DNA from 4 places in the Lysinibacillus sp. FSL M8-0134 genome. Region 3 is predicted to be linked to each of the others. Evidence: riboswitches for the same ligand, from Rfam matches in the RefSeq annotation. Region 3 holds a riboswitch; each other region holds the start of a gene.
What was found. A riboswitch is a leader RNA that binds a small molecule or an ion and turns the genes downstream of it on or off. The one in region 3 is predicted to bind S-adenosylmethionine.
Positions count from the first base shown of each region.

Region 1: linked by a shared signal. The riboswitch ahead of MKY49_RS07885 (YezD family protein) and the one ahead of MKY49_RS12755 (Na+/H+ antiporter NhaC family protein) in region 3 are both predicted to bind S-adenosylmethionine.
Region 2: linked by a shared signal. The riboswitch ahead of MKY49_RS19950 (bifunctional homocysteine S-methyltransferase/methylenetetrahydrofolate reductase) and the one ahead of MKY49_RS12755 (Na+/H+ antiporter NhaC family protein) in region 3 are both predicted to bind S-adenosylmethionine.
Region 4: linked by a shared signal. The riboswitch ahead of metK (methionine adenosyltransferase) and the one ahead of MKY49_RS12755 (Na+/H+ antiporter NhaC family protein) in region 3 are both predicted to bind S-adenosylmethionine.

Region 1 covers NZ_JBBPAJ010000001.1:1,599,766-1,607,643, forward strand. Annotated here, with positions in the region: gene MKY49_RS07855 (general stress protein) at 1-271, shown strand, start outside; gene MKY49_RS07860 (DMT family transporter) at 477-1,376, opposite strand; gene MKY49_RS07865 (LysR family transcriptional regulator) at 1,511-2,395, shown strand; gene MKY49_RS07870 (phosphopantothenoylcysteine decarboxylase domain-containing protein) at 2,464-3,138, shown strand; gene MKY49_RS07875 (TetR/AcrR family transcriptional regulator) at 3,244-3,837, shown strand; gene MKY49_RS07880 (DUF418 domain-containing protein) at 3,830-4,924, shown strand; SAM riboswitch class I at 5,095-5,191, shown strand; gene MKY49_RS07885 (YezD family protein) at 5,261-5,416, shown strand; gene MKY49_RS07890 (flavin reductase family protein) at 5,507-5,992, opposite strand; gene MKY49_RS07895 (VOC family protein) at 6,150-6,935, shown strand; gene MKY49_RS07900 (cold-shock protein) at 7,347-7,547, opposite strand; gene MKY49_RS07905 (formate--tetrahydrofolate ligase) at 7,761-7,878, shown strand, end outside.
Region 2 covers NZ_JBBPAJ010000002.1:23,772-31,649, forward strand. Annotated here, with positions in the region: gene metH (methionine synthase) at 1-891, opposite strand, end outside; gene MKY49_RS19950 (bifunctional homocysteine S-methyltransferase/methylenetetrahydrofolate reductase) at 884-2,731, opposite strand; SAM riboswitch class I at 2,820-2,919, opposite strand; gene MKY49_RS19955 (protoporphyrinogen oxidase) at 3,019-4,413, opposite strand; gene MKY49_RS19960 (globin-coupled sensor protein) at 4,600-5,892, opposite strand; gene MKY49_RS19965 (SEL1-like repeat protein) at 6,442-7,731, opposite strand.
Region 3 covers NZ_JBBPAJ010000001.1:2,474,798-2,482,675, reverse strand. Annotated here, with positions in the region: gene MKY49_RS12760 (LysR family transcriptional regulator) at 34-918, shown strand; SAM riboswitch class I at 1,545-1,652, shown strand; gene MKY49_RS12755 (Na+/H+ antiporter NhaC family protein) at 1,792-3,027, shown strand; gene MKY49_RS12750 (VanZ family protein) at 3,111-4,532, opposite strand; gene MKY49_RS12745 (hypothetical protein) at 4,955-5,119, shown strand; gene MKY49_RS12740 (cold-shock protein) at 5,594-5,794, shown strand; gene MKY49_RS12735 (spore germination protein) at 6,043-7,437, shown strand; gene MKY49_RS12730 (hypothetical protein) at 7,489-7,668, opposite strand.
Region 4 covers NZ_JBBPAJ010000001.1:3,338,211-3,346,088, reverse strand. Annotated here, with positions in the region: gene MKY49_RS16940 (aminopeptidase) at 1-921, shown strand, start outside; gene MKY49_RS16935 (NUDIX domain-containing protein) at 1,150-1,617, shown strand; gene MKY49_RS16930 (alpha/beta hydrolase family protein) at 1,601-2,377, shown strand; gene pckA (phosphoenolpyruvate carboxykinase (ATP)) at 3,040-4,626, opposite strand; SAM riboswitch class I at 5,016-5,134, shown strand; gene metK (methionine adenosyltransferase) at 5,392-6,588, shown strand; gene MKY49_RS16915 (gamma carbonic anhydrase) at 6,767-7,279, opposite strand; gene MKY49_RS16910 (alpha/beta hydrolase) at 7,414-7,878, shown strand, end outside.

The sequences.
Region 1 (7,878 bases), 880 kb from region 3:
GCATGAAGCGGGTAATTGGGTAGACCAATTCAAATCTTGGTTTACAGGTGACTCAGCTGTTACAGAGGGCTTAAAACGATTTAATCTATCCGAGGGACAAATCGCTTATTATTCGCATCTTGTTGAGCAAGGGAGTATTGTCTTGTATGCGGAACATGATGATGATCTGGATACACTACAAACACATCCAGAGACAGCTGCTGAACAAGAGGAGCGCTTAAGAAATCAAGAGCGTATGATCGAGGCCGAGCAATATAGAAGATTTTTATAAAGTGAAAAACAGAGTGATTTCAATTGATCACTCTGTTTTTTTGTTGTAGAAAAAAGAACGAAAAGAGGCGTTGATTTCCATTCGCCTGCTTTCTTTCAAGGGAGCTGATGAGCTACTATCCACTTTCCTTACATACTAGCGGTTGTGAGCAAAAATAGCTGAATGTTCTCCAAAGAAAAAAGAGTGATCACGGGGACCACTCTTTCTATTGTATAACTTTTTCTTGTGCATCCTTTTTGATATAACGCAATACGTGAAAATGCTCTAATTGGGCAACTAAATTACCGATTAGAATAAAGCTACCACCAATGACTAATTTCATCGTTAGGCCCTCACCAATAAACATCATGGCGAACATGGCTGCAAAAATAGGCTCTAAAGAAAAAATGAGACCTGTATGTGTAGCAGATGTGTACTGTTGTGCAACAGTTTGGCCGACAAAACAGAACGCACTACAAATGATTCCAAGACCTAAAATCGCAATCCAAGATGTCGTTGAATCTGGCAACGTTGGTGTTTCTAATATGAATGTTAAAATTAGTGCATAAAGTCCAGCGAAACCTAGTTGGTAAATACCATATGAAATCGATTCGACATTTCGTGTAAAGGAGCTATTTAAAAGTAAATAAATTGAATAACATAATGCTGCAATTGCTACTAATAGGTCACCCTTTTGAAAGGTGAACGAGCCATGTGCTGTTAATACTGTAATACCAATCATCGTGCAAATAACGGCAAAGCTAACCGCTCTCGATGGTAATTTTTTTTCAATGAAACTACTGAAAATCGGCACTAATACAACAGTTAGGCTTAAAATAAAGCCAGCATTTGAAGCGGAGGTAGACTGTAGACCAAATAAACTTAACGCGAACACAATGAATAATAAAAATCCTTGAATAGCCGCATATTTTAATGTTTTACCATTTACCTTGATCATCCGTTTATAAAAAATAAGTCCTGCTACGAAGAATGCGATGATACAACGTAATGCCACCACATTATAAACTGCCAATGTTTCAAGCCCCATGACCATAAAGGTATAAGATAGTCCCCAAAACATTGTGACAATAACCATCAATACATTTGCTTTTCCTTGGATACTCATTATGTTCACCTACCATCTGTGTACTAAAACAGTTTTTATACTAAAAATTACTATATATCTTGTATTGTGATTAGTAAAACGAATGTTTATAATGAATAGGATTAAAAAATTTCATGTACATAGAGGGATGGCGAATGAGCTTAGTAAAATATGAGATTTTAACAAAGGTAGCAGAAGTAGCAAGTTTTACAAAAGCAGCGGATGCACTAGGGTTAACACAGTCTGCAGTGAGTCATGCCGTATCGAGTTTAGAAAAAGAATTTGGCTTTGCCCTTATTCACCGTAGTCGTGTAGGTGTCACACTAACAAGTGAAGGACAGACAATGCTTAGGGCGATGCGACAGGTCTTGGACGCACAGGAGTTATTGCAGCAGGAAGCAGCGCATATTCTCGGCGTTACACGAGGTAAGGTACGTATTGGTGTTATTTCAAGTATTTCTTCGAATTGGATGCCTGAAATTATTCAGATTATGGATCATCAATTTCCTGGGATACAAGTGGAGTTACGTGAAGGGGATTATTACGAAATTGAACAATGGCTTCTAAGTGGTGAAGTCGAGGCAGGATTCCTGAATGGGCAAAAGTCGGAACAGTATCAATTTATGGAATTACAGCAAGACCCTTTATTATGTATTGTTTCTCATAAAAGTCCATTATTTCATAAGACAGAAATTGATATTGTGGACCTAGAGGATATGCCTTTTATCATGACTTCTTACAAAGGGACAAATGATGTAAAAGTGCTGTTAGAACAATATCATGTAAAGCCCAATATACGCTTTGAGCTTTCTGAGGAAGTAGGAATTCTATCTATGATTTCACACCATTTAGGGATTAGTATTTTACCCCAGTTGGTCATTCAAAATTTACCGCCAACATTGAAAGCGATTCCATTAAAGCAAGGTGGCTACCGAACGATTGGTATTGCCATGAAACACCATGCTTCACCCGTGACAAAGAAATTTGCTGAAATATTAAGTGCATGGTTAAAAGAGCAAAACAGCTCCCTTCCATCGTAGCTATTGAAGCAAATCGTACCATTACGTTAAAATAGTATTTGTATATATTTTAGAAACTAGGTGAGTGTATGGGGACATTACTAGGCAAAACCGTACTCATTACAAGTGGGGGAACACTTGAAAAATGGGATCGTGTACGAGGGCACACGAATTTATCGAAGGGGACAATGGGCTGTTATTTAGCAGAGGCAGCACTGGCTGCTGGTGCGACTGTCATATACATGCATGGTTACTTTGCCCAGCTCCCAGAAAACGAAGATAAAATGACATTGGTTAAATTTGAAGGCATTGAGGATTTAGGAGAAAAAGTTCGTCATGCTGTCCAACAACAACAAGTCGATATCGTCATTATGGCTGCTGCTGGCTCCGATTGGGTCATAGACAAAGTGTATGATCAATCAGGGAATTTAATGGAGGAAGCGGGCAAAATGCCTTCTGACGAACCACCGATTATTCATTTTAAAAAGGCACCAAAAGTTTTAGGTCAAATCAAAGGCTGGCAACCAAATGTAACGTTAGTAGGCTTTAAGCTGGAAGCGACGAATGATGAGGAATTTTTGCTTGCTCGTGCAAAACTACGCATGGAAACAGCCAATGCACAATTTATGGTAGCTAACAGCTCACAATCTTTATATGGTGGGGACGAGCCTCATTGGATTGTGCCTGCTGAAGGGCAGCCGATCAAGGTGATGGGTAAGCAACAGACAGCTCAAGCTCTAATGGACTGTTTACAGGGGGATTAAAAGGAGAACTGTGGAGAGGGTTTACTTCTGCACAGTTTTTTTGTTGTGAAAAATTGGATCTTCGTATATTATTTACTTAACGGTCGGTAAAAAAAGGAGGCCCTTATGGGAAATAGAGAACAAACCTTTCAAAAAATTTTAGAAGTTGCCTATGTGATGTTTGCAGAAAAAGGATTTGAGAAAACGAGCTTAGCTATGATTGCAGCAGAGGTCGGCATATCAAAACCAGCTATTTATTACTATTTTCAATCAAAGGATCAATTAATTTCTTTTTTGTTTGAGGAACTTTATAAAGAAATTCAATATGATATCGTTGTTGATTACAAGGAGCTATCTCCAAGCAATTTCATTGAGAAATTACTGAAGATTGGCTATAAGTCAATTGATGAACAGGACAAAGATCCTTATTTTAATAAAATATTTAGTCAGTATTTGTTATTAGCCGCTCGCGACGACCACTACATGCAACAGTTATTAGAGCTTCAATCAGATTATTTAGCAAGATTTTATGATATTTTACAATACGCAGTGCAACTAGAGGTGCTAGATGAAAATGCCAACATAGAAGCGAAAGCCCACATGTTAGCCATGCTCTATGATAATATTGGCAATTTTATGTTAACTGGTAGTCAATTGAACTATAAGGCTATTTGGAGGGAGGCAGTACATAGCGTCATTCAAGGGGGAAAAGATGAATAAGCAACTTGGTCATCGTCGTATTGAGGGCTTAGATTTTGCAAGAGCATTAGCAATGTTAGGTATGTTTATTGTAAACTTTGGCGTTATTTCAGGTTCAACTGCCAATGGTTCACAATGGCTCATTCAATTGCAAAGTCTTTTTGAGGGGCGCGCCTCTGCACTATTTGTCATTCTAGCAGGAATAGGGACTGCGCTGATGACGCGGAAAGCAAGGGAAGCAAAGGACCCAATTCTTATTCGCCAAAGTAAGTTAACTTTATGGAAGCGAGCTCTTTTTTTGTTTGTTGTTGGGATGGTTTTATATGTGGTCGGATGGACGGGAGATATTTTACATTATTACGGTGTTTATATGTTTCTTGCAGCTTTGTTGATAGCAACTTCAAAGAAAACCATGCTTTTTACAATTAGTGCGGTGATAATCGTTTCCCAATGGCTACAAATCCAATTCAATTATCTAGTTGGGTGGCATCCAAAATATATTTTATTAGAGTATATAGATTTTTGGACGGTAGAAGGTTTTATGAGAAATTTACTGTTTAATGGCTACCATCCCGTTTTTCCATGGATATCTTTTTTTCTCATTGGGATGATTGTAGGTACCTTAGATTTAACCAATAGGGCATTAAGAAAGAAATTAGTTACGGTAGGTATCTTGTTAGGAGTGATTATAGAAATTTTTTCAAAGGTGATTATTCACTTCTCGACAAAATATTTCTTAGATCATGATAGTGCGTTGTATTTATTTGATACAGGACCGATTCCACCAAATATAATGTATGTTCTATCAAATTCGGCTTCGGCTATTGTGATAATAGTAGGTTGTATGTATTTTGTAGAAACTTTCAAAAATAAAGTAATAGAAGCAATCATTAAAACGGGTCAATTGTCCTTAACACACTATGTTGGCCATGTCTTTATTGGCATCACTGTGTTAGAAGTTTTCGATTTATCGAATAATCTAACAGTCGTTTTTTCAATGCTCTATGCATGTTGTTATTTTTTAGGCTGTGTGTTTTTTTCGATATGGTGGAGGACTATCCATCAACGAGGTCCACTTGAACTCATTTTGAGAAAATGGTCCAATTAAAAAGTTTGAGAGTAGTCATCTATTTACTACTGATTTGGCATAAAATACATTTATATCGACTCATACAAATGTAGAAGATTGATATTACAAAGTATTCAGCTAGGTTTTCTAATATTTTATATTGACATTCGTATAGTAGAATTATAGAATTATTGTCAAGAAACGCAGTACTCTTATCAAGAGAGGTGGAGGGACTTGGCCCAACGAAGCCTCGGCAACCGAAAAGTTAGGTGCCAAATCCAACAGATGGTATCTGAGAGATAGGAGGGGCTATCAATCAGTTTGATGCGTTGGCCTCTTTTGTACAACAAGAATGAAAAAGAAGGGGTGTATCGTATGGCTCAATCAGTAAAGGTAGATGATAAAAAATTAGAGGCAATTGCCAAGGCAATTCAAAATCTTGAATTTGGTGAAGTGCATATTACGATCCAAGATGGTGTTATTGTGCAAATTAATAGGCTTGAAAAACAGAGATTTCCGCAGAAAAAATAACATTGATTTCAGTTGAACGATGTCAAAAGGCCACCAATAAGCATGAAGGATTTCCTTTGCTTACAAGTGGCCCTTTTTTTGTCTAAAAAATTAACTATAAAAGCTTTTTGGTATTTGCCCAATATGACGGCGATGGTATAGTAACGGTTCTTTTTGCCCGTTTGTAATGTCTTGCACATGCCCAATAAAAATGGTATGGTCGCCAGCATCTATTTGCTGAAACGTTTTACATTGTAAAATAGCTGCTGTATCATGTAAAATCGGTAGACCTAAAGATGAAGTGGACCACTGTGCCTGTGCAAAACGATCAGGGATTTTACTGGCAAATAGTGTACATAAATGTTCTTGGTCGCTTGCTAAAATATTGACCGCGAAATGAGAAGCATTCGTAAAATAAGAATGAAGCTGAGAATTTTTATCGAGTGACCACAAAATAAGGAGCGGGTCGATTGAAACAGATGCAAAGGAATTGACGGTTAAGCCTATAGGTTTTGTTTCATGACTTGTTGTGACAACTGTAACGCCTGTAGGGTAATTACCTAATGCCAATTTAAAAGCAGCTACTTGATCTGTCATTCAAATATCACCTCTTTATTAATATAAATTAGTTCACGGAGTAAGTAGGTAAAATGAACTTTTTTTTCATATCCTACTAGTAACTCCTTTTCTTGAGTAAATTTTAAACCAATTAAACATACAGGTAAAGGTAATGGGGAAAGAAAGGGGAATTGCCATGACTTTATATTTTGATCACCTGGTTCACCAAGTGGAATCACCAGAAAATATAAAGGTTTTCTTCAATAAACGAAATGTCCACACAGTGAATGGTGGGCAGCACACGATGTGGGGGACTTATAATACGTTAAGCTACTTTGGCTTAAGCTATATTGAACAAATTGCTATCTATGATCGTGATTTATTTGAGCAGGCAGCACAATACCCATATTCCTTACATTATACGTTTAAACGTGATCAAGAGCGCCAAGGATTTTCACGAATTGCCTTGCGTACCCAAAAAATTGAGGAAGAGGGTCAACGCTTACGAGCATTAGGTTATGATGTATATGGGCCGGATGCTTGCAGTCGAACAAGACCTGATGGCACTATTGTGAAGTGGAAGCTTCTCCATTTTGGCAAACCAGATCTTCTCATTGATTTTCCATTTTTAATTGAATGGGCAGAGGAAGATGAGGAACGTCTGTCACAATTAGTGACAAGCGGTGCTATTGATACAAAACAAGCGATTACAATGGAATCAATCCAATTGTATGTCAAGGATTTACAGAGAACAGTTCGTTTATGGCAGGAGGTATTGCAGCTACCAGAGCCTGTGCAACATGAGCAGTTCATCTCGTTACAGCTCCCGAATATGCGATTGGATTTTTATGAGGAAGAGGTTGCAGTAGCTATGACACTTGGTCATATAAAAGAAGGGCCATTTGGTGTGACATTAAAAGATCCTCATCGAACAAAGGAAACATTAGTATGTCCTGGCGCTTTTTATTGGATTAATCGATAATTACAAGATCCACTTCATATGCTGAAGTGGATTCAGACTGTAGACAAACTCGATGAATTTTGAGTTTGCCTACAGTCTTTTTTCTTTTACAATGAAATAAAGCTAAGCTATTGATTTCCACAATGGACGGACGCTTTCCGCGGGTGAGGTCGAGCTGCTTCCCTCGCTTCGCTCAGTCCAGGATCTCGACTTTTCCGCTTTTCCCGCAGGAGTGCCGCCCTTCGTTCCGCAGTTTTCTTAGAGCTTTTTTGAAATTATTTCAAGTGTAATTCCCTTTTGTCATGCTATATGCTTCACATACTTAGTATCAAATTTGCAAAGGGCCACCATTGGTAATAAAAAAAGCGGATGAAGGAATATTTCATTCCTGCTCCGCTGTCCATTTGGAACTAAGCTAATAGTCCATTACCGTTATAATTTCACAACATTTGATGCTTGAGGTCCACGATTACCCTCTACCACATCAAATGATACCTTTTGACCTTCTTCAAGTGTACGGAAGCCTTCCTCCTGGATGCCCGTAAAATGTACAAATACATCTTCTCCATCATCACATTCAATAAAGCCATAACCCTTTTCATTATTGAACCACTTTACGATCCCCTGTTGCATAAGCATTCGCCTCCAATGCGCTTGAATGTAAAATAAAGTTAAATAAGTTGTGCTCTCATTGAGAAAATGTGAAAAAATTGCATTTTCTCTTAGAACATACATGAATTGAACAAAGATGTCAATTGATTGTCGAAATGCTTGCATATCTGGCTTTCTTTTTTTTCACAATTAAGACTATAATGGAAATGAACAACATAGAAAGTAGGATGCCAAATGACAACGAAAAATCAACCATTATCAGATTTAGAAATCGCTAGTCAAGCAGTGATCAAACCTATTACGGAAATTGCCAAAGCTGCGGGTATTCCAGAGGATGCTCTTGAGCAGTATG
Region 2 (7,878 bases), on a different contig from region 3:
ATGTGCTGGAGTTGTTCCACAGCAACCACCTACAATATTAAGCCAACCCTTTTCTGCAAAGCCTTTTAATTTTTGCGATAAAGATTCTGGCGATTCATGGTAACAGCCTTCTTCATCAGGTAAGCCAGCATTTGGATAACAACTTATATAGCCTGTTGAAAGCTCTGCTAATGAACGAATATGATCCGTCATAAACTCTGGTCCTGTCGCACAGTTTAAGCCAACTGATAATGGTTTAATATGCTCAATAGATATATAAAAGGCATCAATCGTTTGTCCTGCGAGTGTCGTACCCATCGGTTCAATTGTTCCCGAAATCATAACGGGAAGTTCCTTGCCAGTTGCCGCGAAAGCACGTGTTACCCCTAATGTGCCGGCTTTAACATTCAGCATATCCTGACTTGTTTCCAATAACAGCACATCTGCTCCTGCCTCAATTAAGGCCTTCGCTTGGATAAAGAAATTTTCCTCGAGCTCATCAAATGTAATACCGCCAGTTACGGATAATGTTTTTGTTGTTGGTCCCATAGCTCCAGCTACAAATCGCGGCCAATCCGATGTTGTAAATTTATCCACCGCTTGGCGAGCAATTTCAACTGCACGTTTATTAATCTCTTCCGCTTTTGCACCCAGATCGTATTCATTTAACACAAGAGGAGTTCCACCAAATGTATTCGTACAAATGATATCTGCGCCAGCCTCTAAATATTTAAGATGAATTTTCTCTATAACATCAGGTCTAGTAAGCACAAGATTTTCATTACACCCATCGAGCTCCTCTCCACCAAAATCATCTGCCGATAAGTTTTCATTTTGTAGCATTGTTCCCATTGCGCCATCAAGAATTAAAATACGTTTCTCTAATTGCTCTTCAATCAAGTGCTTAGCCATGTATACTTACTCCTTTTTTTTGTTCATCCAATTGCTCAATATATTTCATCAACTCTAGTGTCACATCATAGCGTAAAAAAGGTGTAATAAGGTAAATACCATTAAAATATTGCGCAGCCACCTCTACTAATTCCCTTGCAATGGCAATACCCTCAGCTGTTGCACGTTCTTTATCTTCACCACAAGCCTTCATTCTTGCTAAGGCATCTTCTGATAATTTGATGCCAGGCACCTCGTGGTGTAAAAACTCTGCACTTTTATAACTCGTAACGGGCATAATCCCAATATATATCGGTGCTTGTAGATGCTTTGTTGCCTCGTAAATTTCCACAATTTTTTCCTTCGTATACACTGGCTGTGAAATAAAATAATCTGCACCATGTTCGATTTTCTTTTCTAAACGTGCCACAGCACGGTCTAACACACGAACGTTTGGATTAAATGCAGCAGCCACTGAAAAATTTGCTTTTTTTCGAAGGGGTTTACCAGAGAAAGAGACCCCTTCATTTAACTGCTTAATTAATTGGATTAGCTCCATCGAGGAGACATCATAAACGCTTGTCGCACCTGGGAAGTCCCCAACTTTTGTTGGATCACCCGTAACAGCTAAGACATCGTGAATTCCTAAAGCATTTAATCCCATTAAATGTGATTGCAGACCGATTAAATTACGATCTCGACATGTAATATGTGTTAGAGGACGTACGCCATGTGTATTCTTCAACAATGCTCCCATTGCAATATTGCTAATACGAGGAGAGGCTAGAGAATTGTCTGCCATCATGACTACATCTGCGCCAGCATCATACAATTGTTTTGCTCCTTCAAGGAATCCATCAATTTCTAAATGTCTAGGTGTATCCAGCTCTACAATGACAGATCGTTCACGTTTTACTTTTTCATGAAGAGGCTCATACTTAGGAGGCTCTGCTTCTCGAACGACCTCAATCTTTTCAGGTTTCGCATGCTTTTCATGAACGGGTGATAACTCCTCTAAATATTTTTTTGCTGCCGCTATATGCTTTGGTGTCGTACCACAGCAGCCCCCAATCAAGCGTACCCCTTGATCACGTAGTTCTACTGCTGCTCGACCAAAATAATCAGCCTCCGATTCATAAACGACACGCCCATCTTCTAAGTCAAGAAGTGAAGCGTTCGGATAAGCTGACATAAATGCCTTTTCAGGAAGTTCTACGCCTTCAAATGCTTGTATTGTATGATGTGGGCCTAGCCGGCAATTGACACCAACGATATCTGCACCAAGTGTTTCTAGCTCATGCAAAGCATTATTTAAAGACATTCCATTTTGTAAAACACCAGGCTCATGCATAGATACTTGTGCAATAAGTGGTAACATTGTTTTTGCACGTAACATTTTTAATGTTGCAGTTAATTCTTCAAAATCATAATAGGTTTCAAGTAAGAGGCCATCTGGATTTCCTGCAAGTAAAACACTTGCTTGTTCCTCTACAGTCGCTAATATTTCCTCTAGTGTTGCATCACTTTTTCGGATACCACGAATACCTCCTATTGTCCCTAAAACAAATTGACCTCCATCTGCAGCTGCTCGCTTAGCAATTGTAATAGCTGCTTCATTAAATTGTTGAACGCGTGATTCTAATCCATAGCGAGCTAATTTGATGGCATTTGCACCGTACGTATTCGTTTGAATGATGTCAGCACCAGCCGCAATATATTCTCTATGAATCTTTTCAATTAACTCTGGTCTCTGCACATTCATTTCCTCATGGCAATATTCCAATCCATAGCCATAAAGAACTGTGCCTATTGCACCATCCGCCGTCAATACATGCGTGTTTAACTTCTCAAGCAATCCCATAAAACTAGCCTCTCTTCCTATGTCTCTGTATAATAAAAAGCCTTCTTTCATAAAAAAGAAGGCTTTAACGATTCAGCATTGTTGTTCCTTCTCATCTTCGACTCAACGGTCTTCTGGATTTAGCACCTGACAATAAGTTGGTTGCTGAAGCTTCAATGGGCCAGTCCCTCTGCTTCTCTTGATAAGAATTAAGTATGAATTTTTTAAATAATTAAAAGAATCATATCGTTTACTGACGAATGAGTCAAGAGTATTTCACGTAACAAAGTAATTTTTAACTTAAAATCTTAGAAACTGGATAGTTCCTCTGCAAGCTCCTCACCAATTTTTTTCCCATTTTGAATGCAAGCTCCGATACCTACACCAAAATATGAACAGCCTGCTATAGCTAAATTTGGATAGTTTTTGTTCAGTTCCTGAAGCAACCCTTGTAACGCTTCTCTGTGAGCTAAGTCGTATTTAGGCATTTGATCAATCCATTTTGTTACATTTACTACGGTTGGATCCTCTTCTATTCCCAAGCTCTTTCGAACATCCTCTAAAGCAACGGTTGCCAATTCTTCATCAGTCATGGCACGTAGTTGTTCATACGCTGGGTTAATACTCTTATAGAAGAGTCGTACAAGTAATTTATTGTCTCTCGATGTATGCTTCCATTTACGACTTGTCCAAGTTGCTGCATTACAAGTAACGTTAGAATTATGAGAGACAATATAGCCCGTTCCATCTGCTGGCAATTTCGCGTCTGGTACATCGAAGCCTAAGTATATGGTAATGGCTGACGCAGTAGTAAATTGATTAAAATAACGGTTTAATGATTCGTCCTTCATGAGGCTTTGAACAGCTTCATTCGGTAGTGCAAGCACAACATAATCTGCTCCGATATTTTCACCATTTACTAATGAAATTGTATAGCGGTCTTCCTGTTTTTGAACATGTAAAGTAGCGACACCCTTGATAATTTCAACATTGGTTAATGTTTGCTCAAGTCGATCGATTAAAGAAGTTAAACCATTTTTAAATGATATAAATTTTTTATTGGCAGCTTTAACAAATTGCTCACGGTTCGCATCAAAACCTTTAATGATACTTCCATAATCATTCTTATAATCAATTAAATACGGTAAAGTAGAAGCAATTGAAAGCTGATGTAAATCACCTGAATACACACCTGCTAGAACTGGTGCAATTTGGTTTTTTACTAGTTCCTCTCCTAAATAGTAGGTTAAGAACTCGCCAATTGAACTTTCCTTTGTAAAGCCTTTGTTTGGTAATGTCAAATCCTTTAATGCTTCCTGCTTTCCTTGCTCTGATATTAATGTGCTTTCCTCTAAGGATGCCAAGCTCATTGGAATACCAAATGTAGAATCAGCTGGAATAGCATGTAGTTCATTATTTGTGTAAATATAAGAAATGCCGGTTTCGTTATAAACTAGATTATCTTCAAAATCAAGCTCCTGCACTAGCTCCATAACACCTTTATGGCGAGCGACAATAGAATCAGCACCTGTTTCCATAATAAATCCTTCTTCATACGCCGAATGTAACTTACCACCTAGATATGTATTTTTCTCTACAAGTACTAGACGAACATCTAGATTATTCTCCTTCACTTGACGTTGTAAGTAATGCATTGTGCATAATCCTGTAATTCCGCCACCTAATACAACAACTGTTTTCATATAAACCGCCCCTATTATTAGTTCTTTCTACAGTATAAACCTATTTTCATTGAAAATTGCATTCAACCCTTTACAAATTTAGCAAAAATAGAGCTATCCCTTTAGGAGATAGCTCTAGCCAACATATATATTAATAGGTACTATAGTGTTAATTACGCCTAATACATTGTAGTAAATACTAACCGTCTATACTTTTAAATTTTGCGCAAAGGTCGCTAATTTTTCTGCCGAATTCGTTACTTCTGTAAATGATGTCCCTAACTCACCTAATATACCTACGATTGCTTGTATTTTTGTTGCCATGCAATCATTTTGTTCTTTTGCTTCAGTCATGGCATCTAGTATACTCGTAAACTGGCCTTCTGTTTGCAACATATTTTCCTCACCAGACGCTACTTCTCCTTGAATATTCGTCAAAGAATACTCTAATTTCTCAGTCCGTTCGCTTGTTTTTTTCAATAACAAAGCAACCGCTGTTACCGATTCTTTTGTTTGAATAGATAACTTTCGAACTTCGTCTGCTACTACACTAAATCCTTTTCCAGCCTCTCCAGCTCGAGCCGCTTCAATAGCTGCATTCAAAGCTAACAGATTAGTTTGATTCGCAATAGTAGTAACAACACTCATGATTGTCTCCATTTCTCTAGACATACCTGATAATTGTTCTATATTTTCTTCAATATCATGAAGTGAATGAATAATATTATGCATATTTTGTGATTGATTTTTTAAACGTTCCCGTCCTGCAAGTGCTTCATTTTCAGCTAAAGTCGATACATCAAGCGATTTTTTGGCCAATTTTTTAATCTCATCAGACTGCTTGCTGAGACAGCAAAAAGAATGATTGGTTTCCTGAGAGATTGTGGCAAGCTCTTCAGAAGAACGTACAATTTGTTGTTCAATTGCGACTCTCTCATGCTCCATGCTTTCTTTCATTTCTTCAACAGTATTTTCAAAAGCTTCTAAGACGAGCTGTTGCTCAAAGTTACAAATTTTCGATATAGCTCTTATTGTATTGAACTGATCATAAGGATACTCTATATTTTTTTCAACTAAATCAATAAATGAAATAGATAAATCTTGGAATGCGCAAATATACCATTGTGTTCTTAGTCCAATGTGGACATGTACCTTCGCAATTTTTACACGCCTTAGATAGAACTCCTCATCAATTATTCCATTAAACATTTCGATAATATGCTTCCGTAACGTTACTTTAAGCTTTTCTACAGAACTATGTTGACTAATAATATCTACCAAATGATGCTCTGTTCCTATCATGTTATAAAAGCGGTTTACGATGTGATCTACATTGTCCATAACATATGGCTGGAAAGCCTTTAAATATTGTAAGTCTTGCTCCGTTAAGTTCAGCATTTCAATTTGCTTCGCCATTGATTGGCGATTAGACAAATCCATTTTCACTGTGTATTGCTGTAGATCCAATACCTTCGTCTTTCTCTGTTTTTGAAAAATCACACATCTTCCCTCTTTCATTCTGTTTACTTTCAGCAGGCCGAGAAACATCAAATACCTTTTAACATATTGATAGATTAATGAAAAAATACCTATCCATAACGTCTTGGCATAACCATATACATTTTTCCAAGTTTATTGAAAAAAACTTCCCTTTCAAACACTATGAATGACAAACAGTAGATTTTTTGCATATGTACCTTTTCAAAATCACTCATATACCTTAATCATTTTATAATTTGCTGTCAATTTTTAACCACCCAATATTTTACATAAAATGTATAAAAAGTCCCTACAGTAAATTCACTTTAAAAAACAATTAAAAAGCTACCACACTATTAATTGGTAGCTTTTTTTACCCGATTTCTTGATTATTATGCTTATTTTTTTAAAATTTCTTCTGGCACCCTATAAATTTCACTATATTAATAATTTTTACCCTTATAACAACTAAAACTATATACTTACTAAAAGGTTTATTCATATACCAAAAGTTTCATGTTAATCAGATGTATAAATAATTCAAAGACACTATATTTTTTAACACAAAATTTACAAACTTTTAAGTTCCTGTAATATTTCCGAAGCTTCTTTAATGCCTGCATCTGCTGCAAGTCCATACCACTTGATGGCCTCTTTCAGATTTCTAGCTATCCCTTCACCTTTATTGTACATATGCCCTAGCTGTAACTTGGCCTCTGCATCCCCTTGAAGGGCAGCCTGTTTAAACCAATGAATGCCTTTTTCAATATTTCGTATACCTGCAAGCCCATTACTCCATATATACCCCAAATCATAAAAAGCATCTACATGATATTGTTCTGCAGCTCGTTCATACCAAAATAGTGCGCGGTTTACCTCCTTCGTTTGGCCTAGGCGTCCCTCTAAATAAATTCCACCAAGAAGATATTGTGCTTCTACATAACCGGCCTCTGCAGATTGTTTATAGGCATTGAATGCTGCCTCCATATCTACAGTCACGCCTAACCCCTGCTCATATATAATCCCTAGCGTAAACATGGCCTCTGGTACATTCTTTTTAGCAGCATAGTCAAACCATTTTTTTGCTAATGTATAATCCTTCGTTACTCCTTCACCATTAAAGTACATATCCGCTAAATTATTGGCAGCATCCGCATGTCCCTGCATTGACGCCTTTTCATAGTATAAAAAGGCCATCGAATGACTTTCTTCTACTCCAATTCCTTCAAAGTAAAAATTACCTAACATATATTGTGCATCGGCATTCCCTTGAGTCGCAGCTAACTCAAACCATTTCAATGATTTTTCGATCTGAAAATGATTACCTTCCCTAGCATTGTAATATTCACCTAGTTGATACTGTGCATCCGCGTCCTGTTCTTCAACCGCCTCTTTATATAGATCAATCATGACCTCATGATCCAAATCCTCTTCCTCTGAAATAGCAACTTGTTCATTATTTTGGTTGTGGAAGTACCATTCTATAATATCAAGCACATCATCCACTACTTCTATACGATTTGCTAGCTTTTCTAGCGAGGAAATTTGCCAAACAAGTATATAGATTGACTGTGGTATGGCCTCACGCAACACATCGTCATACTCCGCTAACAATGTTAATACATTCTCCTGCACTGATTGGTATTGTTCTGATTGGACAATTTGTAAATGGCGTTGCTGCTGTTCTTTTAATAGCCTCCTCACTATTTGATACAATATTTTTTGCAAGGCTGCTAGGTTAACTTCAGCGAATGTAAGTAATTTTATATTTTGAGCAAACCATGAATTTTCTGTTTGTATCAGATTTTGTAGAGAATCAATTCGTTCTTTGTTTCGCTTAACTACCATTTGCTCGTACATTATTTTCCTCCCTTGCACGCTCTATCAATTACGTCCAAATTTTTTCGAACTTGCTCGAAAAGCTCACCTTCACAACTACCGCTTCACAATCAGAATAAAAATTGCTGAATCAAGCTAAAAAACTGCCTTACCACTATTATATGGAAG
Region 3 (7,878 bases):
ATTTAGATAAATGAATTAGGGGGCTTAAGCGAAATGGAACTTTTACAATTGAAGTATTTTCAAACAGTAGCAAATACAGAGCATATTTCGAAGGCGGCTCAACAGTTAAATATTGCACAGCCATCCTTAAGTTTGACTATAAAACGTCTGGAGGATGAACTAGGCACAAAATTATTTCATAGAAAAGGAAGAAATATTGAATTAAGTGCTGCAGGACAGATTATGCTCAAGCATGTTAATAAGGTATTTATCGAACTAGAAAATGCAAAAATGGATATTCAATCACTTGATGAAATCAATGCTCGTACAGTTAAAATAGCCATATCAAATACACGATTTCTCGTTGGACTAATTAGTCAATATATTAATGATTTTCCTCATGCCAAAATTCAACAGGGAATTGAGACAAGGGATGATATACGTATAAATTTAAAGAGAGGGGATATTGATCTGGGCATAGCAGGCCCTCCAATCATTGATGAAGAAATTGAAACCTGTGTGCTTGTGGCAGAGGATGTAGTACTTGTGTTGCCTTCTAATCACCCATTGGCTGGTCAGTCAGAGGTTGCTCTAGCTAAGTTTGCAAATGAATCCTTTATTTCCTTAGCCAACAATGCAGAATATAGTCGTTTTACAACGTCACTTTGTGAAAGAGCGGGATTTATGCCTATCAAAAACTATGAAGTAGATTCAACCCTTCTGGCAGAAATTATCCAGCTGGAACAGGGTGTAGCCTTGTTGCCCATATCGGTTTGTAGAAAGTTCAATTTACATTTTGTAAAAATAGCTAATATGAATCCAACGTATACAGTAGGTCTGTCCTGGGTAAAAAATTCCATTTCGTCAGCTGCCGTTCAACAGTTACGGGACTTTATTATTACTTACTTTAACGAAAATAATGAGCACTACAAAATTTAATACCTTTGAAACGGGTTCCTGAAATGCTCGAAAAAACATAAAAATTCCCTAAAATTTTGTTGGAAAATATTTTAACTTGTTCATTGCCTCAACTTAGCGTAGTATTATAACGAATCAAAACTAAGTAAGTTAGTAAGATTCACTTTCACAATAAAACCAGGCGTTCTTCTTAGAAGAGCACCTGGTTTTTTGTTAGTTGCACAATAAGCGACTTGGGATTATATTCTATTATTTAGCAGGCAAATACCCGCGGAGTAAGGTGAAATACCCGCGGAGCAAGGCTGAATACCCGCGGAGCAAGGTTGAATACCCGCGAAGCAAGGCGAAATACCCGCGGAGCAAGGCTGAATACCCGCGAAGCAAGGTTGAATACCCGCGAAGCAAGGCGAAATACCCACGGAGTAAGGTGAAATACTCGCGAAGCAGGATGAATACCCGAGGAGCAAGATGGAATATCCGCTATCGGCGTTATTCAGTAATACACAAAATCAGCTACAATAAGCAGATTTCTTCTAAGATTAATCGGAAAATCTATGTACGTATAGAAGTTAAAGAAAAAACTTGTTGCAAATATTAATTTTTTATTTTAATCTTTTAATATTGTGTCAAAAAAATAATATTTTTTCTTCTTATCAAGAGAGATGGAGGGACTGGCCCGATGAAATCTCGGCAGCGGAACTTAGTCATTAAGTTACTGTGCCAAATCCAGCAAGAAATGACTTGATAGATAAGAGGTGTATTTTCAATATAAGGCCTCTTCTTGTTCATTCAAGATGAGGCCTTTTTTTATGGAAAAAGGCTGATTTTAATTTTTTTGGAGGTAAAACAGTGAAGAAAGAGAATCCATGGGCGCTGATCCCATTTGTTGTTTTTATGATATTATTTATTGGTTCTGGGGTTATTACAGGTGATTTTTATGCCTTTCCTGTCATTGTTGCTATCACCATTGCAGGTGCTGTGGCTCTAGCCATGAATCGAAAAGAATCGTTTACGAAAAAAGTTGATATTTTTTGTCAAGGTGCAGGGAATTTAAATGTCATGATGATGGTTATTATTTTTCTCTTGGCTGGGGCCTTTTCAGAGGTTGCAAAAGGTATGGGGGCAGTAGATTCCACTGTTAACTTTGCTTTATCGGTCGTTCCGCAAAACTTACTGGTTGTGGGCTTGTTCATCATTGCCTGTTTTATTTCCCTCTCAATGGGTACATCCGTGGGAACGATTGTTGCATTAGCTCCAATAGGCGTTGGAATAAGTGATCTTACAGACCTTTCTATTGCTTTAGTGATGGCGGCTGTTGTTGGTGGCTCAATGTTTGGTGATAATTTATCCTTTATTTCAGATACAACCATTACTGCCGTACGTTCACAAGGCGCACAAATGAAGGATAAGTTTAAGGTTAATTTTTGGATTGTATTGCCAGCAGCGATTGTAACGAGCATTATTTTAGCAATCATTTCAATGGGTGAAACAGCACAAGTGGCGCATGTAAGCTATAATTGGGTTAAAATTGTACCATATGTTTTAGTGATCATTTTAGCGTTATCTGGGATGAATGTTTTCCTTGTGCTGGCACTAGGGATTGTCCTTGCAGGTGCTGTTGGCTTAGTAGATGGTAGCTATCACTTGATGAGCCTTCTGCAAACGATTGGAGAAGGCATGTCCGGTATGTATGAAATCGCCTTTCTTGCCATATTAATAGCTGGAATGGTAGAGGTTATTAAGTTTAACGGAGGCATTGACTTTTTGCTGCACCTTGCGACAAGTAGAATTAAATCGAAAAAGGGTGCTGAATTCGGCATTGCTAGCCTTGTGGGTTTAACGAATTTATCTACTGCTAATAATACAATTGCGATATTAATTGCTGGGCCACTTGCTAAAAATATTGCTGAACAATATGACATTGAGCCAAGAAAATCCGCAAGTATATTAGATATTTTCTCCTGTACAGTCCAAGGGCTTCTGCCGTATGGGGCTCAATTCCTTGCTGCCGCAAGCGTGGCCAAAATATCACCAGTAAGTATGCTGCAATACTCGATCTATCCCATTCTTATTGGTATTTGCGGAATGATAGCTATTTCTATCGGATACCCTTCAAAAAAGAAAGCCTAAAGCTCAAATAAGACCAGCAAAGCAAAATTTTAGCTTAGCTGGTCTTTTTCATCTCTTAAAGTAATGGTTTAGATTTAGAAGGATTACTTTCTTGCCTGTATTAGTGTAAACCAGTTGTTTCCGTTTAATGTTCCAGAAACGTTGTATACTGGCTGATAGAAACCTTTTGTGTCATACATATACGTTAGCTCGATTAATTCAATTTCAAGCTGATCGTCTTTTTTTAGAACCAGCTCTTCTTCTGTAACGAGTGCATTATACTTTATTTGAGGAAATTCTCCATTCTTTATTTGCTCATATACTTCAGCAGGGGACAAGATATCTACTTCCCGTGTAAATTGATTTCTTTGAACATTATAGGCTAATGAATATGCACGTCCATCTTGTGTAAGATCAAGAACTACATCCCCATACCAATAGTCGACATTTAAATCGGGACGATCTGGAAGATTCCATTCAAATTCCCCGTTTTCCAGTACAGAAAACTCTGCTTCTTGAGGGAGGATAGAAAGTTCGTCCATCAATGCCTTCGCCTTATCAATCAAGTGTTCCTGACCAGTCGATGTCGCTTGCTGCGAATAATTATTCGCTGTTAACGACCAATTCCCCATTGAACTTATAAATAATGTATATTGCATACCTGCTTTGTCTTGCAATAAAATTTCTCGGTCGTCTTTATAATTCTTTGCACTCAACTCCGATAACCCTAATTTATCTTGCAACAATGTTTCAACTTCTTCATTATAAATAATTTTTTTATAAACGGGCGCAACAGTAGGGTTTGAGTCTAATTGCAATGAAGTAGATACATGAACACCTGACATATTGGATTTTGTATAAGCGTTTATTGGCAGATGTCCAAATTCTTGTTGAGCATATACCAATGACATCCCAATAAAAATCAATCCCATGATAAGAGGGATAGCCAAAGTTCCAACAAGACTTTTTATTTTTACTTTTTTGTGATGAACAATAGAAGCCCCTAGTCTGTATAATTGGTATCCGATAACCCCACCAAGTGAGTTGTTGAATAAGTCATCAAGCTCGAAAATCCCTGCTCCTGTAAGTGTTTGGTATGTTTCAATTGAAAGTGTAGCACATACGACTACAAGGAAAAGCCTCTTAAAAGCTTTAAATTTAGAGAAAAGTAAGGGTAAGAAAATCCCAAGCGGCACAAACATTAATATATTAAAAATACAATTTTGAAGATCACGTAACGAGTATTTTTTCCAGGCATCGATATAACCACTGAATGGTTGAAGATTCATCTCTAGGAAATGAGAAGAACCACGTCCAATAATCGTTAGCTCACATACAAATACGATATACCCAATGAAGAGTGCGCCAAGCATCATTTTAGTAATACTTAGTTTTTTTCGTTCGGATGGTTGTTTTTTATAATAAACGAAATAATAGAGGGCAATAAGCAAAAACTCAATGCCAATAATAATGATGACGGGCAACATTAAAATTCGAATATTAATAATAATTTCTGTTACTCCCAAGATAAAACGCTCCCAACTAATTGATTCTGTTCATGGTCCACACACATAAAACATGTGTTGACTGTCGACCTTCATTATTGTAAATGGCAATTATTAATAATTATTGAGAATATTTATGAAGATTTCTTAAGATTTTTTCATCATATATGGGGAGAGGGGAGAGGGGTAATCGAACACCTATTTTATAGAAACGTCAAATGAGTGTTTTTATTTTAATAGTGACATTTATATTAATAAAGGTTTAATGAAATCATAGTATTCAAATAATATTTTCCTAGGCCATTATGTATATTTATCAATGATTTATAAGGCTTCAGTTGTAGTGTCTTGTCAGTCCATATAATCAAAAAGAGTATAAACAATTGTCAGAAAATATCAATATACCCTATAATAAAATAAAAACTGAGATAAGAGGTGAACTTATGGGGAAACCAGTAGATTACAATCTATTTCCGGGTTATCAAAAAACACATAATTCCAGACTTGATGAACTAAAAGAAGAATTTATCGAGGAACAAGAAAAAGCAAAAATAGATGGACATATATTAGAGTTTGAAAAAACTTCATCTGAAGAATTGTCTCAATAAGCATCTTTAAAAGAGATGCTTTTTTCTTTGCTTCAACAGGTGAAGAAATAATTTAGGGTCACCGGGCTTTAAAGTGACCCTAAGTAACAAATGGGGAGGCTGTGACGGTCAACTAGCGTCACAACCAAATAAGTGCGTGCGATACACTCCCTATTAATTTGTGTAAAAAAAGGCTACTTATACAAAAAAATGTCCCTTTTATGTTGTGAATTTTTAGTAAATCACTTTAATTAGACAAGATCAAAGGTTTTAACCAAATTGGTTTCCAAGACCAATTTTAAAAAAATTTACGTTTGGACTAGACAAATATAATTTTTTGTTATATAGTTAAGTTAATAAAATCGTGCGTAAACAAACAATGAATTCACATATTACAAAGAGTATTCGTTTTTTGATTAATACTTTTTGTAGTATGTGTTTTTTTTTAAAGTATTATGATTTTATTTAATAAGTTTAAAATGGAGGTCATTGATTATGACACAAGGTACAGTAAAATGGTTTAATGCAGAAAAAGGTTTTGGCTTCATCGAAGTAGAAGGCGGACAAGACGTATTCGCTCACTTCTCAGCAATCCAAGGTGAAGGTTTCAAATCACTTGAAGAAGGCCAAAAAGTTGAATTCACAGTAGAAGAAGGCCAACGCGGACCTCAAGCTGCTAACATCGTAAAACTTTAATTCTTAAATGAATGAAGAAAGAAAACCACTTGTTATAGAGTGGTTTTCTTTTTTATTTCAGAGAAATTTGTTCAGAAATTGTTTAGTAAGATGTGTTAAATTTTAAATGTCATCGTAATTCAAGCCCGTTGCCTTAATTGGCAATGGGTTTTCTTATTTTATTTATATATATAGCTTTCATTTTTTAGCATAATTACATGAAGAACAGATAAACTAAAAAGAAAATTGAGCAAAGGGGGATCGTTTGGATGGACGAAGCAGCTTGGCAAATAATTGCTAAACTAAAACAGGAAACTTACGAAGTAGATGATGTTAAATTTAAAATGACTTCTACTGAAGAAGGAGATGTGACGGTTATTTACTTTTCTTCTTTAGTGGAAAAGATGACCATTCAAACGATGGTTTATATCCCTTTAGCCAATAATATTAAACAAATACATCAAATTTCTGAATATGTGGATTCAAAGAAAATTAGTGAAGCTGTCAAAAAATTAAATGCGGGGCAAACGCTTTTATATTTTCATGAAACGAACGGATTAGTAAGTGTTGATACTTATAGTGCACCGACCAGGGCAATTGCTAACACAGAAACAGAATCAACTGTTATTGGTCCACAGGATGCCTTTACTGAATCGTTAGAAACGAATATTTCTTTACTTCGTAGGCGCATTCAAAGCCCTATGCTAAAAAATGAAAACCGTATTATTGGTTCCGAGGCAAATATAAAAATTTCTATTATGTATATGGAAAACATAATCAATGAAAAAAATTTAGAGAATTTAAGAAATCGAATCGATCAAATTGATTATCCTTTATTTACTGATGTCTCAGTCTTAAAACAACTAATTGAAGACAATCCTTTTTCACCATTTCCACAATATTACATGACCGTTAGACCCGATAGTGTTTGTCGCTATTTAATTGACGGCAGAATTATTGTTTTTCTAGACAATAGCCAAACTGCGATTGTTTGTCCAACATCATTTTTTGAGATGTTTGTGTCGGTTGAGGATTATTATAATCGATGGACGACGGCTTCATTATTAAGAATGTTACGCTTTTTTGGCTTTTTCCTTACAATCATGATTACGCCGATGTATATATCAGCCTTAACTTTTCATCCGGAAATTTTACCATATGAATTATTATTAAATCTTCAGGAATCGAGGAGTAAAGTTCCATTTCCGCCTCTTATAGAAGTGTTGTTTATTGAACTGATTGTTGAAGTTTTACGAGAAGCGGGTTCTCGAATGCCTACAAAGGTAGGGCAAACAATCGGTATCGTTGGCGGTATAGTTATTGGAACAGCTGCAGTGCAAGCTGGTCTTTTAAGTAATATTCTTATTGTATTAGTAGCTACATCAGCGTTACTATCCTTTCTTCCCCCTATATTTTTAATGAGTAATGCAAGTCGATTTGTACGATATATTTTTATCTTATCTGCCGGACTGTTTGGCTTGTTTGGACAAATGCTCGCCCTTGCATGGCTAATCCATCATTTACTAAGCTTAAAATCTTTAGGCACTAATTTCATGACACCTGCTATACCACGTAAACCAACTGATTTATTCGATAGTATTATTCGAGCTCCAATAGACTATATAAGGGACAAGAAAGGTATTTCAGGAACAAAGAAAAATTGAGCAAAACAAAGACCAGGCTCTCTAAAAAAGGAGCTACTGGTCTTTTTTGAATTAATAGGCATATGGATTTTCTCTATGAAGTTGCCAATACAGTTGAACAAGTTGTGTTTCATACTTAAAATGTTGTTCGTAAAAATACATATGTTTCTCTGGATCAATATGTTCATAGTATTTCGCTAACGTACCATATAAACTTACTTTTTGAAGCAATTGTGCTAACCGTGGATCCATTTCATTCCGCCCTTCTTTGTGCTCTAGACTTAACATATGTAAACCCATGAAGTATTTCTGGGCCTGTTAGAAAAAAGAAAGGGAACGGTACTCGATTTAAATTTGAAAGGTTGTAATATGACAACGTTAGGTTCTAGGAATTTTAGATAACTTTATTACATTAAAAATAAAGCCTATCAGTCCGCAAATAAAGAAAACATAGGCTACGAG
Region 4 (7,878 bases), 860 kb from region 3:
CAACATTTACATGACATTGCACTTACTATCTTAAAAGGTAATTTAAATGTTCAATCATCAGAAACATTATTGATTTTGACGGATATTCACAAGGAAGACATTGCGAAAATTTTTTATGAAGCTGGGCTGACGATTACAGCTAAGACAATGTTTATGGTCATGCCGTTACTAGAAAAATCTGGTCAGGAGCCAATCATTGCAGTATCGACACTTATGGCTAATGCTGATGTTACGCTTTGTATTACCTCACATTCCTTAACTCATACAGCGGCACGTAAAAATGCCTGTGAGCATGGTGGACGCGTAGCGACAATGCCAGGTGTTACATTGGAGATGCTTAAGCAAGGTGCACTTCATGCAAATGCACAGGAAATAGAAGAGTTGGTGGGAAAATATGTCCAACTACTCGATGCGGCAAACGATATTCGAATTGTTAAAGGTGGACATGAGTTGACCTTCAGTGTAGAAAAACGTGTAGGAATTCCCTCTACAGGAATCATTCGTCAAGCAGGGGAGCACGGGAATATCCCTTCAGGAGAATCCTATATTGCCCCAATCGAAACATCTGCAAATGGCGAAATTTTAGTGGATGGTTCAATTGCTAATATTGGTGTTCTAAAGGAGCCATTATTATTAAAAATCAAGAATGGACGTTTAGAAGAGGCAATTGGCCCAGATGGTCCACAATTACTGCAATTACTGGGCGAAGGTAATGGTAGAGTAATCGCAGAGTTTGGCATCGGAGCCAATAAAAGTGCAATCCTATGTGGTAATGTATTAGAGGATGAAAAGGTGTATGGAACAATCCATATTGCATTTGGCAGTAATGTGCCATTTGGTGGGGCAAATGCGGCAGATGTTCATATTGATTGTGTTGTAAAAAGTCCTGTTGTTTATTTTGATGGGAAGCAAGTAATCTAAGCGAAAGCGTGTCTTCGTATGAAGCACGCTTTTTTGCTTGCTGTAATTTAGAGTTGCTTGTCTTTGTTGGATTACACTATAGTTAACATAGATAAGCTAGAGGATGATAATAATTAACATCTAGTGTCCATTATAAAAAGGAATCAACGAGAGATTCTGTCCATAAAATAGGAGCAATGAGTGAGTGTTGCTTCTGTTTTCATCAAGAAAGAACGTGAGGGTGAAACTATGCTAACATTTACAGATTTACATGGCCTACAAGTCGATTTAAGTTTTTCAAGAGGGGAATTTGAAGTAGAGCCCAAGCATGTCCTTGTTTTTTTAAAGCATGAAAATAAATGGCTATGTACTATCCATAAACGACGTGGTGTAGAGGTGCCAGGGGGCAAATTAGAGGAGGGCGAAACCTTAGAGGAGGCAGCTATTCGGGAAGTTTTTGAGGAGACGGGTGTCCATGTGAAAAATCTGCAATGGTTCGCAGAATATGCGGTTCACGATGAAGTGAAATTTTGTAAAACAGTTTTTACTGCACAATTTGCAGGTCAAGAGCATATTGAATTTGATCTAGAAACATCGGGCATGCTTTGGTTAACAGATGAAGAATTCATCCATCATCCTAACTTAAGCTTTCATATGAAGGATGAGGGCATGAGAAAAATGCTGGAGGAGTTGAAACATCGTGACAAACAATGGTGAAATTGTAGAAAAGCGAGCCTATCCTTCACCAAATCCAGCCATACGGTTAACTGAAATAACTTATTTATCACAGGGTTTACGTATAAAAGGATTATTAGCAGAGCCAAAGGCAGAAGGTACATATGATGGCTTTTTATATTTAAGAGGGGGCATGCAAAGCATTGGAATGGTAAGACCATCACGTATTGCTCAATTTGCAGCTCAGGGCTTTATTGTGTTTGCTCCATACTATCGTGGAAATCGTGGTGGAGAAGGTCGTGACGAATTTGCAGGTGCAGACCGTTACGATGCAGTCTATGCTGTAGATGTTCTCAAACAATTTTGCAATGATAATATACATGTTTTTGGTTTTTCCCGTGGGGGAATTATGGCTCTTTGGACAGCTATTTTAAGAAAGGATATCACCTCTGTCGTCACATGGGCAGGTGTTTCTGATGCAACAGCTACTTATTGGGAGCGAACAGATATGCGAAGAATGATGAAACGGGTGATTGGAGGAACACCGAATCGTGTACCTGAAGCTTATGATGCACGAACACCGCTTTTCGAAGTTGAGCAAATAACAGCTCCAGTATTAATTATCCATGGCTATCGGGATGAAAATGTTGATATCGAACATGCTAGACAATTGGCCTTTTTCTTAGACGAGGCTAATAAAACATACGAAACATGGTATGACCCTAACTATGCCCATCAATACCCACCTGCTAAAAATCGAGAAACCGTCCGCGCTCTTTGCCAATGGATGAAACAACAATAATTGAAACAAAGAAAATTGAAGTATGTAATTTGAGAGAACAAAACAATCAATGGAATGTGGTGAAAGGTGAATATGCTATTCGTTTCAGATACGAATTATCTTTTAGCCAAAGGTTTCATAGATTACTCATTTATTAATGTGTGACTATTCTTCTCCCGACATTTACCAATAATAGCCCATCCTTTCTATTAGTAAGGATGGGCTATTTTGTTCGCCTAGAAAAAAAGGACATGGAAAAAACACCTTTGCAGTATGGTTGATTGGAGTGGAGCCAGCGTAACTCCTTGGGGATTAGCGTCACAGATAAGACCCTGGAGCGAACGAAGTGAGTGAAGCGGCTTATCGGACGCCCCCAGGAAAGGACGCTGGCGGAACGGAAATCTACCCCTTGCTTTGCCAACATGAACAAGAAGAAGGTTTCTTGTTTTTTCTTACCTTTATTCGGGTACAGATATTCTATAACAGGTAATGAAAGAAAAAAGGAGTCAATAAAACGAAATTCACCACGATTACTTTTATCAGGTTATGCCTTTTTCCAAGATAACACTACTAATCATACAATTGTAGTTAACTTAAAAATAATCATACGTAACTCCCTATACTACCATTCAGAATAAAGAAAAAGAGAACGAGTGACTCGTTCCCTTTGTTCTGTATCTAGTTTATTTTAATGGGCCACCAAGTGTAATGATAGCTTCAGAAACGTTTGTGAATTTCTTGAAGTTTTCATTGAATAGACCTGCAAGTTCAGCCGCTTTTTCATCATAAGCAGCTTTATCTGCCCAAGCTTCACGAGGGTTTAACACTTCAGAAGGTACACCTTCAACTGCTGTTGGAATGTGTAAACCAAAGACAGCATCTTGTGTTGTTTCTACATTTGTTAATTTGCCATCGATTGCTGCACGTACCATTGTGCGTGTGTAAGAAAGCTTCATACGGCTACCTGTACCATATTCGCCACCAGTCCAACCAGTGTTTACTAGGAATACTTGTGCGCCGTGCTCGTCAATCTTTTGACCTAACATTTCTGCATACACTGTTGCAGGAAGTGGAAGGAATGGAGAACCGAAGCAAGTAGAGAATACTGGTTCTGGTTCTGTTACACCACGTTCAGTTCCAGCAAGTTTAGAAGTGAAACCGCTTAGGAAGTGGTACATTGCTTGCTCTTTTGTTAATTTACTGATTGGAGGTAATACGCCAAACGCATCAGCTGTTAAGAAGATGATAGTTTTTGGATGACCTGCAACAGATGGATCAACAATATTTTCGATGTATTGGATTGGATAAGCAACACGTGTGTTTTCTGTTAATGAACCATCATCATAATCACAAATACGAGTTTCTGGGTCAACAGCTACGTTTTCTAAAACAGAACCGAAGCGGATTGCATTGTAGATTTCTGGTTCTTTTTCAGCAGAAAGGTTGATTGTTTTTGCATAGCAACCACCCTCAATGTTGAACACTCCATTATCAGACCAGCCATGTTCATCGTCACCGATAAGCTTACGATCTGGGTCAGCAGATAAAGTCGTTTTACCAGTACCAGATAGACCGAAGAATAATGCCACATCGCCAGCTTCACCAACGTTTGCTGAACAGTGCATTGAAAGGATTCCTTGTTGTGGTAATAAGTAGTTCATGATACCGAAAATAGATTTTTTCATTTCACCAGCATACTCAGTACCACCAATTAAAATAATTTTCTTTTCAAGTGATACAATGATGAATGTTTCAGAAGATGTACCATCAACTGCAGGATCTGCTTTAAAGTTAGGAGCAGAGATAACTGTGAAGTCTGCAACATGAGAAGCTAATTCTTCTTTAGTTGGACGGATAAATAATTGATGAGCAAAAAGATTGTGCCAAGCGTATTCATTAATCACTTGAATGCTTAATTGAGAATCTTTGTCAGCACCTGCAAAGCCTTTGAATACGAATAACTCGTCACGTTCTTTTAAATATTTTATTACTTTTACATATAGGTTATCGAACACTTCAGAAGAAATAGGTTGGTTGACTTTACCCCAGTCAATTTGATCTTTTGTGCTTTCTTCTTCTACCGTATATTTATCTTTAGGTGAACGACCAGTGTATTTGCCAGTTTCTGCACGAACTGCGCCATCTACTGTTAACATTGCTTCACCACGAGATGTAGCTTTTTCTGCTAATTGTGGTACTGAAAGTTGAACATTAATGTTACCGCCGTTTAATAATTCCTTCAGTTCGTTTGCAATTTCTACTGAATTCATCGATTAAATACCATCCTTTTTTATAGTATTCCCTTGATTTAGAGGGATTTTTTCTTAATTTCAAAAATAGTATAACACAATTGCTTAAATAATCTATACTAATTAAGAAATTATTTTAGAGTTTTTATCACTTTTCAATAAACTGACAAAAAATAATGTTTTTCGAGTAGAATCCAATCAATCCTACTGTAATTAGGCATAAAAATTGAGCCACACATATGTTACCACAAGATGCTAGGTATGTTGTAGGGATTAATTTGCTTCTATTTACATCATCATCCAAGTATGAAAAGTTTTTGTTTAATCAGTTCCTTCCTTTCTATACAGTAATACATTAGAAAATATTTGACAACGTTCGACCTTTTCAGTAACATACAATTGAACGGATACTCTTATCCCGAGCTGGTGGAGGGTCAGGCCCTGTGAAACCCGGCAACCTGCATGAATCATTTCACGACATGCGTTGGTGCCAACCTGATGCAAGGGAACATCCCTTGAACGATAAGAGTGAAAGGTTACGAAGTCATTATTCCTTTCCTCATGTAAAGTAACGTGAGTAAAGGATTTTTTTATTGTTTAAAATGAATGTAAAGGTAAGTATATGTAGTTCTTTCCTTATTATAATGACGGATCTTTCGAAATCCTCGTGTTAAAAGCAGCAGTAACGGCTTGAGAGTTCAATCCTTAGGAGCGGACTTGACATGGGTAATGAGTACCGTATTCATACACAACTACTTTTCGTAAAAGTAATAGGAGGAAAACCAAATGACAAACCGTCGACTGTTTACATCAGAGAGTGTAACAGAAGGACATCCAGATAAAATTTGTGACCAAATCTCGGATGCCATTTTAGATGCTATTTTAGCAGAAGATCCAAATGCACGTGTAGCGTGTGAAACTACTGTAACAACAGGATTAGTATTAGTAGCAGGAGAAATTACAACTTCTACTTATGTAGATATTAAAGGTATCGTTCGTGATACTGTAGCCGAAATAGGCTATACACGCGGTAAATATGGCTTTGATGCTGAAAACTTAGCCGTGCTTGTGGCTATTGGTGAACAATCACCGGATATTGCACAAGGTGTTGACCAAGCATTAGAAGCGCGTGAAGGCTCAATGACAGATGCTGATATTGAAGCTATTGGTGCTGGTGACCAAGGTCTAATGTTTGGTTACGCATGTAATGAAACACCAGAGTTAATGCCACTACCAATTAGTTTAGCACACAAATTAGCACGTCGTTTAACAGAAGTACGTAAATCAGGAGAATTAGCGTATTTACGTCCTGATGGTAAAACTCAAGTAACGATTGAATATGATGACAATAATGTACCAGTACGTGTGGATACTATTGTTATTTCAACACAGCATGATGAAGAGGCAACACTGGATCAAATTCAAGCAGATTTAAAAGAATTTGTTATTGGACCTGTTGTGCCAAGTGAATTATTAGATGCTAACACGAAATATTTCATCAACCCAACTGGCCGTTTTGTAATCGGTGGACCAAAAGGAGATGCTGGGTTAACAGGACGTAAAATCATTGTTGATACATACGGTGGTTACGCGCGTCATGGTGGTGGAGCATTCTCAGGTAAGGATGCGACAAAGGTAGACCGTTCAGCAGCTTATGCAGCACGTTATGTAGCGAAAAATATTGTAGCAGCTGGATTAGCAGACCGCGCTGAGGTACAACTTGCCTATGCGATTGGTGTTGCACAACCTGTTTCCATTGCTGTCGATACATTTGGTACAGGCAGAGTGAAAGAAAGTGAAATCGTAGAATGGGTTCGTGAACTATTTGATCTACGCCCAGCAGGTATAATTAAAATGCTGGATCTACGCCGTCCGATCTATAAACAAACTGCAGCATATGGTCATTTTGGCCGCACTGACTTAAATGTGCCATGGGAACAAATCGATAAAGCTGATGCACTTCGAGAAAAAGCACATCTGTAAACTATTGAACTAAAGTAATGAAGTCGTTAGAACGTTATTCTAGTGTACTAATATGCAAGGGGGCAATGTTGCCCCTTTTATTTTTTCAAAAAAACCTCGCACTGGCTCGTGAACAAGAAATGGTCACGGCCACGCGAGGGATTTTTTTCGTTAGTATTGAATTTTTGTGTATGATTGGTTACTTCTGAAGGGATTTATAATATTGACCTTTTTCTACGTATTCACGTACGATACGTTCCATATCCTCTTTGTCTTCAGCATTTAATTCACGGACAACTTTGGCTGGGCGACCTAATGCTAAACTATTCGGAGGAATGACCTTACCTGGAGGTACGAGGCTTCCTGCTCCAATAAATGCACCCTCTCCAATTTCTGCACCGTCTAATATAATGGAGCCCATACCAATTAAAGCATTTTTGCGAATTGTACAACTATGTAAAGTGACTTGGTGTCCGACTGTAACCTCATCTTCAATAATAAGTGGATATTTTGGGCTTTGATGTAAGCAACAAAGATCTTGGATGCTAACACGTTTACCAATAATTGTTGGTGAGACATCCCCACGAATGACTGTATTAAACCAAATTGTTGTTTCAGCACCAATTGTTACATCGCCCGTAACGGTTGCATAATCAGCAATGAAAACAGACGGATCGATCTTTGGCGTTTTATCTTTGAATGGATAAATCATGAAAATCGCCTCTTTTCTTTCTATAATGTAGTATTATCGTATCAAATACGCAACTTTATGGAAATATAAAATTAAAATGTGGCATTTATTTCGATATAATCAAAGTGTAATTATTTTTTAGGAGGACTATGTGAATGTGGAAATGGGAAGCTGATGGACAAGCAAAGGCTGTGATTGCTATTCTTCATGGTGCTTATGAAAATCACCGTTGGTATGCATGGCTTATAGAGAAATTAAGAATGGAAGGCTTCCACATAGTCATGGGGGATTTACCTAATCATGGTATTAATGCAAGGTTTGCTCGTGTCCATGATGAGGACTTCAAATTGTACAATAAGTATACAAGAAATCTAATTGAAAATGCTTTTTCATATAATTTACCAACCTTTTTAATAGGTCATGGTCTTGGAGCAACATTAATTCTCCATACAATGCAAAAGAAGCAATATGAATGTGCTGGCATTATCTTGACATCACCTTGGTTGCAATTAAAGCTATTACCAGGTAAATTATCGAATGCTTTAACGAGTTTAAGTGCTTTAACAGCTAATGTTAAAATGACACACGATATTAATTTAGAAAAATTAACGCGAAGTGTT